Regions from separate parts of the Massilia sp. MP_M2 genome, predicted to be linked through region 2. Evidence: predicted binding sites of a transcription regulator. Region 2 holds the regulator's gene; the other holds the start of a gene.
The links. The regulator sigma-54, encoded in region 2, starts transcription at its own class of promoters, with help from an activator protein. The targets are predictions, from matches to a motif close to TGGCANGNAANCTGCTTT.

Region 1 (3,410 bases), on a different contig from region 2:
TGCGCGCCGAGCAGCCGAAGCTGTTCATCCCGCACCTGGACACCTGCGAGATCCTCGAGCGCGACGCCGGCGTCATGCGCCGCCGCCTGACCTTCGGCCCGCTGGTGATCGAAGACAAGGTGACCTTGACCCCGCTGCAAGAGGTGCACTACGACGTGCCGGCCCAGGGCGACATCACGGCCTCGACGCTGCGCATGGTCATCGAGGCGCCCACCAGCGCCATGCTGCTGGTGCGCTTCTGCTACGACGACGGCATGGGCGAACATGTCGACCAGGCCAATGCGATGTACGACGAATTCAAGAAGTCGGCCTACGAAGAAGCCGACATCGACACGGTGCGCATCCTGCGCCAGCTGGCCGGCCAGGGCAAGCTGGCCAGCACCCTGCTCAACTGATCCGGCGGTCCGGCGATCCGGCGGTCCGGCGATCCGGCGACGCGCTCTAGAGACCCGGCTGGGTCTCGGCGGCGAGGGTGGTGCTCTCGCCCTGCGACAGGTTGGTTGCCAGGTCGCGTAGCGCGGTGCGTACGCCTTCTTCGATCACCGGGTGATAGAACGGCATCTCCAGCATCTGGTCGACCGTCAGGCGCATCTGGCACGCCCATGACAGCAGGTGCGCCAGGTGTTCGGCGCGCGGCGCGATCATCTCGGCGCCCAGGAACAGGCGCGAGCCGTATTCGGCATACACCCGCAGCATCCCCTTGTTCTGCAACATGACGCGGCTGCGGCCCTGGTTCTCGAACGACACGCTGCCCACGGCGAATTTGCGTTGCCCGCCCGCGCACAGTTCCCGGTAGCTCTTGCCCAACGTGGCGATATTTGGCTCGGTAAAGGCGACCGCGATCGGCGTGCGGCGCAGGCCCGGACGTACGTCGGGGTAACGGCCCGCATTGTCGCCGGCGATCTTGCCGTGATCAGCCGCGTCGTGCAGCAACGGGCGCTCGTTGTTGGCGTCGCCCGCGATGAAGATAGAGCTGGTGCCACACTGCATCGTGCGCACGTCAAAGGTCGGGATGCCGTCGGCGCCCCGCTCCAGGCCGGTCAATTCCAGCCCCAGGTCATGCACGTTCGGCCTGCGCCCGGCGGCCATCAGCACGTACTGAAAGCGTTCGCTGCTTTCCTTGCCCAGCGCGTCGCGCACATGCAAAACGACCTCGTCGCCCTCCTGCACTGCTGTCACGATCTCGCTCTGGAACGCAATGTCGACTTCCTCGCCCAGCACGCGCGCAGCGCAGCGCAGCACTTCGGGGTCGCTGATGTTGGCGATGGAGCCGCCGCGCGCGTAGAAACGCACGCGCACGCCCAGGCGGCTCAGGGCCTGGCCCAGTTCGAGGCCGATCACGCCGGTGCCGATCACGGCCACCGAGGCGGGCAGGTCATTCCAGTAAAACACGTCGTCGCTGGTGACGATGCCGGGACCGACGTTCTCGAGCTGCGGCAGGCGCAGTGGCGTCGAGCCGGTGGCGATGACGACGCGCCCGGCGTGGATCTCGGTATGGTCGTCGACCTGCAGCGTGCACGGGCCGGTAAAGCGTGCGTGGCCCTGCAGGCGGTCCTGAACGGGAATGGCTTCCACGGCCTCGAGCACGAAGCCGACGAAACGGTCGCGTTCGCGCTGGACGCGCGCCATCACGGCCGGGCCATCGATCCGCACCTCGCCGGCATGCACGCCAAACGGGCCGGACGTGTGCAGCGTGTGCGCCGCCTCGGCCGCAGCGATCAGGAGCTTGCTCGGCATGCAACCGACCCGGGCGCAGGTGGTGCCGTAGTGCGCGCCCTCGATCACCACGGTGCGCGCGCCCTGCGCTTTGGCTGCGCGATAGGCCGTCATGCCGGCGGTGCCAGTGCCGATGACGGCGACATCCACGTTCAATTGTTTCATGGTGCTCTTTCGCTGTTGACAGGCAAAACGATACGCTATTTCAAGCACGCTGGTGGCAGGACTGACCGATTCAGCATGCCATCGGGCGCCAGCGTTTTAAAAATGATGTTGAATAACTGTCGATAAATCTTACAAATCGCAAGTTACAACTTTAATTTTCAGAAACTTTATTTAAAAGAATCAATTGCATAGATCAAAAATAGAAATACGGCATGATATTTGCTCTACTTCGGGTTCACCCACCAAGGAGATCCCATGTCACTTGCTTCCTTCAACAAACTGCTTGTTAGCCTGTCGCTGTTCGCTTGCTCTTCCGTGTTCGCCGCGCCGCTGGTTGTCAATGTTGCTGGGGTCACGAGCCAGGGTGAGATCGGCGATCCAGGCAATACCGTGCTGAACTTTAACGTCGGCGCCAATTCGGTCATTACCAGCGTCGCCTACTCGTTGAACCTGACGGCGTTCTCGCCGAGCTGGCTGTCCGAAATTGGCCTGGCGTTCACCGCCTCGGACGGCATCGACGGCGTGGTGTTCAACCCGGGTTTCGGCGATGACGGTCCGGGTACCGCGACCTACGCCGGTTCCGCCACTCTGGCCGACTTCGGCCTGGAGTTCGCAGTTGGTGCCGACGGCATCCTGCGCCTGGAATTCTATGAAGACTTCGATGACTTCGCTGGCGTCGATGGCATCTGGAACTTCGGCACCCTGACGTTTGGCGTGGAACCCGTCGACGTGGAAGTGCCCGGCGAAGTGCCTGAGCCAGCCACCGGTCTGCTGCTGGGCGCCGGCCTGGGCATGATGGGCTATGCAAACCGTCGCCGCCAGGCGGCGCGCAAGGCTGCCAGCGCGGCTTAAATATCGAGCGGGTCGACTTCGAGCGACCACTTCACGCGGGCCTTCATGGCCCGCAGCGCTTCCATCCACTCGCGCAGGAAGGCCTGCAAGGCCGGGCGCGAGCTGGACTCCACCAGCAGCTGGGCGCGGTCCATATTGTGCACGCGCGTCATCGTCATCGGGATCGGGTCATTGATCAGGATGCCGTCGTGCGCCAGGCAGTCGCGCGCGCTTTCCAGAAACGCAATCGCGATCGGCAGCTCGCGCGCTTCGGCCCGCAGCAAGGCCTGGTACATGTAGGGCGGCAGGCCCGCTTCGCGCCGTTCGTCGAGCAACTGGCCGGCAAAGCGCTCGTAATCGTGGCGCATCACCGCGCCGTACAGCGGATGCTGCACGTAGCGCGTCTGCACCAGCACCTCGGATGGCGCCCCGGCCCGTCCCGCGCGCCCCGCCACCTGCATCAGCTGCGCGAACAGACGCTCGCTGGCGCGGTAGTCCTGCGAGAACAGCGCGGTATCCGGGTTCAGAATGCCCACCAGCGTGAGCTTCTTGAAGTCGTGGCCCTTGGCGACCATCTGGGTGCCGATCAGGATATCGACCTCGCCCCGGTGCACGCTGTCGAACGCCGCCTGCGCGCTGCCCTTCAGGCGCGTGGAATCGGCATCGATGCGCAGGATGCGCGCCTCGGGGAACATCGC
Region 2 (3,410 bases):
AGTACCTCGCCATGCTCGAAATTGCGGCGCACGAGCGAGCGCTCCAGGCGCAGGCAGTCGGCGACATCGAGCGACGCGCCGCGCAGCAGCAGCTCGCGCGTCACGCACATCATCAACGGCGAGCGCAGGCGCATCGCGCGCAACGCCTTCTGCGCGAATGGTGTGTCGTCACCCTCGAGCGACGCCATGATCGCCGCCACCGAGTCTGCGCCGAAGTGCGCATCGATGCACGCGCGGTTGGCCTGCAATTCGCTCTCGCCGGCATGCTGGCTGGCGAGAGCGCGGATCGCCGCCTGCAGATCCGCGCCCGGCGTCGCCTCGATCAGCGCCTGCAAGGCCGCCAAATCAGCGCCAGGTACGAACACGTCGGCCAGGCCTACGTACAGCGCATCGGCCGCGCCGATCGTCAAGCCGGTCAAGCCCAGGAACATCCCCAACTGCCCCGGCGCATGCGACAGAAAATGGCTGCCGCCGACATCGGGGAACAGGCCGATATTCACCTCGGGCATTGCCATCTTCGTGCGCTCGGTCACGATGCGCAGGGCGCAATCGGGCCCGCCCTGCGCGATGCCCATGCCGCCGCCCATGACCACGCCGTCCATCAGTGCGATATACGGTTTTGGATAAAAATGGATCAGGTGATTCAGTGCGTATTCTTCGGTGAAAAAATCTTCGAGCAGTGCGCTGCCATCTTGCGGCGAGGCGTTGCCGACCTCGTGGAAGAAGCGGATATCACCGCCCGCGCACAGTGCTTTTTCGCTGCTGCTGGTGATCACCACCGCATCGACGGCGGCGTCAAGCTGCCAGTCGAGCAGGATCGCGGTCAGCGCGCGCACCATGTCCAGCGACAGCGAATTGAGCGCCTTTGGCCGGTCGAGGGTGATGATGCCGGTGCGGTTGGCAATGCGGGTCAGGACGTGTTCGGACATGGCGTGATCCATCGGGAGGAAACACGTATTTTACCGGCAGCGGGATGCAAAAAGGGCGTCTCTGAAAGACGCCCCTGGCGATGGTGACCTGCGCTTGAATCAGGCGGCAGCGACGTCTGCTTCGTCGACGTCCAGGCGTTTGATCGCTGTGCGGTTATGGTCTTTCAGCATCTGCTTGTGCTTCAGGATTTGTCGATCCAGTTTATCCATCAACATGTCGATCGCGGCATACAGGTCTTGCGCGACGCTCGCCACGTGCAGGGTCTTGCCCGACACCTGGACATTGATTTCAGCTTTTTGCCTTTTTTCTTTTTCGGTGAGGTTATCGACGGCCAGGAAGACGTGGGTATCTATGACTTGATCGAAATGGCGAATAATGCGTTCCAGCTTATTCTGAACGTATTCACGGATGGCAGGGGTTACTTCGAGATGGTGACCACTGATGGTGAGGTTCATACACACTCCTTTGAAGATGTCACGTCGCTTGCACCATACAGGAGCTGAAGGCACAGGCTGTATGAGCGGCGTTGTTACAAGGCTTTGCGGAGACTGACGGGGGGGATCTTGAGCGCTTCACGGTATTTTGCGACCGTCCTGCGCGCAATGACCATGCCTTGTTCCCCGAGCATTTCCGCGATCTTGCTGTCGGATAATGGATTCTTAGGGTCTTCTGCTCCTGTCAATTGTGCGATGAGCGCACGGATTGCCGTTGAGGATGCTTCGCCTCCCGCCTCGGTGGCAACGTGGCTACCGAAGAAATACTTCAACTCGAACATGCCGTGCGGGGTCAGCATGTATTTCTGCGTTGTGACACGAGAAATCGTGCTCTCGTGCAGACCTAGTGTATCAGCTATCTCGCGCAAAACAAGGGGCCGCATGGCAACCGCGCCGTGGCTGAAAAAGTTGCGCTGGCGCTCGACAATGGCCTCGGCCACACGCAGGATCGTGTCAAAACGCTGGCGCATATTCTTGATGAGCCACTTCGCCTCTTGCATCTGCGCGCCCATCTGGCTCTCGCTGCGGCCCTGCTTGAGCATCGTGGCGTACAGGCTGTTGACGCGCAGGCGCGGCATCACGTCCGGGTTCAGCGTGACCGCCCAGCCATTCTTGGCGCGCCGCACCATCACGTCCGGCACCACGTAATCTGACACGTTCGACGCGAACGCGGCGCCCGGGTGCGGGTTGCACTGGCGGACCACGGCCTGCACTTCGCGCAGATCTTCATCATCGCAATCGAGTGCTTTTTTCAGCTTGCTGTATTCGCGCTGCGCGAACCAGGTCAGGTACCCTTCGACGATCTTCAGGGCCATGCGGCGCGTGACCATCGGCACGCCCGGCATGCGCCGGATCTGCAGCGCCAGGCATTCGGATGCGCTGCGCGCGCCCACGCCCACCGGGTCCATGCTCTGCACCATCGCCAGCGCGCAGCGCAGTTCGTCCAGGTCGACCTCGAGTTCTTCCGGCAGGCGTGCGTGGATCTCGTCGAGCGGCTCGTCCAGATAGCCGTTGTCGTCCAGCGCGTCGATCACCAGTTCGGCCAGCGCGCGGTCGCGGGTTGAGAGCAGCGTTTCGCGCACCTGTTCCATCAGGTGTTCGCGTAGCGTGATCGCGCATGCCTCCAGCTGCGGGCGGCCGTCTTCGTCGTCGCTGCTGCTACTACTGCCGGACGACGCGCCGCTGCCTTCGTTCCAGTCGGTGTCGGGCCGGTCGCCATCGACCGCGCCGCCTTCGGCGCCCTCGCCCTCGGCCGGTGCGCTGCCCTCGCCTTCGGCCTGCTGGCCCGGCGCCGGCGGCGCCTCGCCCGGCGCCGGCGCATTGTTGATGGCGCCATCGCCCAGCAAGCGCACCGAATGATCGAGCGGATCGTCGAGCCGTTCGAGCAGCGGGTTATCGCCCAGTATCTGCTCGATCTCCTGATGCAGTTCGAGCGTCGACAGCTGCAGCAAGCGGATCGATTGCTGCAGCTGTGGCGTGAGCGCCAGGTGCTGCGAGGTGCGGAGCTGAAGGGACTGTTTCATTGATTGACCATGGCTTACATGCGGAAATGTTCACCAAGGTACACGCGGCGCACCGACTCGTCGGCGATGATATCGTCGGGACGGCCGGATGCGAGCACCGCCCCCTGATTGATGATGTAGGCGCGGTCGCAGATGCCGAGCGTCTCGCGCACATTGTGGTCGGTGATCAGGACCCCGATCTTGCGCTCCTTGAGGAAGCGCACGATGCGCTGGATCTCGATCACGGCGATCGGGTCGACGCCGGCGAACGGCTCGTCAAGCAGCACGAAGCGCGGGTTGGTCGCCAGTGCGCGCGCGATCTCCACGCGGCGTCGCTCGCCGCCCGACAGCGACAGCGCCGGGTTCTCGCGCAGCTTCTCGATCTGCAGGTCGGCCAGCAGGCTGTCGAGGCGGTCGTTGATCTCGGTTTTGGTCAGCGACTTGCCGTTGACCTTTTGCAGTTCGAGCACGGCGCGGATGTTTT

Region 1: RCH14_RS09705 (PEP-CTERM sorting domain-containing protein) is a predicted target of sigma-54. The motif match lies at 2,090-2,107, and genes of this name have one in related genera.

Annotation. Positions count from the first base shown of each region.
Region 1 covers NZ_JBCHJF010000003.1:436,523-439,932, reverse strand. The annotation lists gene RCH14_RS09715 (SRPBCC family protein) at 1-395, shown strand, start outside; gene RCH14_RS09710 (dihydrolipoyl dehydrogenase) at 442-1,881, opposite strand; gene RCH14_RS09705 (PEP-CTERM sorting domain-containing protein) at 2,137-2,733, shown strand; gene RCH14_RS09700 (primosomal protein N') at 2,730-3,410, opposite strand, start outside.
Region 2 covers NZ_JBCHJF010000005.1:87,314-90,723, reverse strand. The annotation lists gene RCH14_RS12925 (enoyl-CoA hydratase/isomerase family protein) at 1-929, opposite strand, end outside; gene hpf (ribosome hibernation-promoting factor, HPF/YfiA family) at 1,029-1,385, opposite strand; gene RCH14_RS12915 (RNA polymerase factor sigma-54) at 1,460-2,947, opposite strand; gene lptB (LPS export ABC transporter ATP-binding protein) at 2,962-3,410, opposite strand, start outside.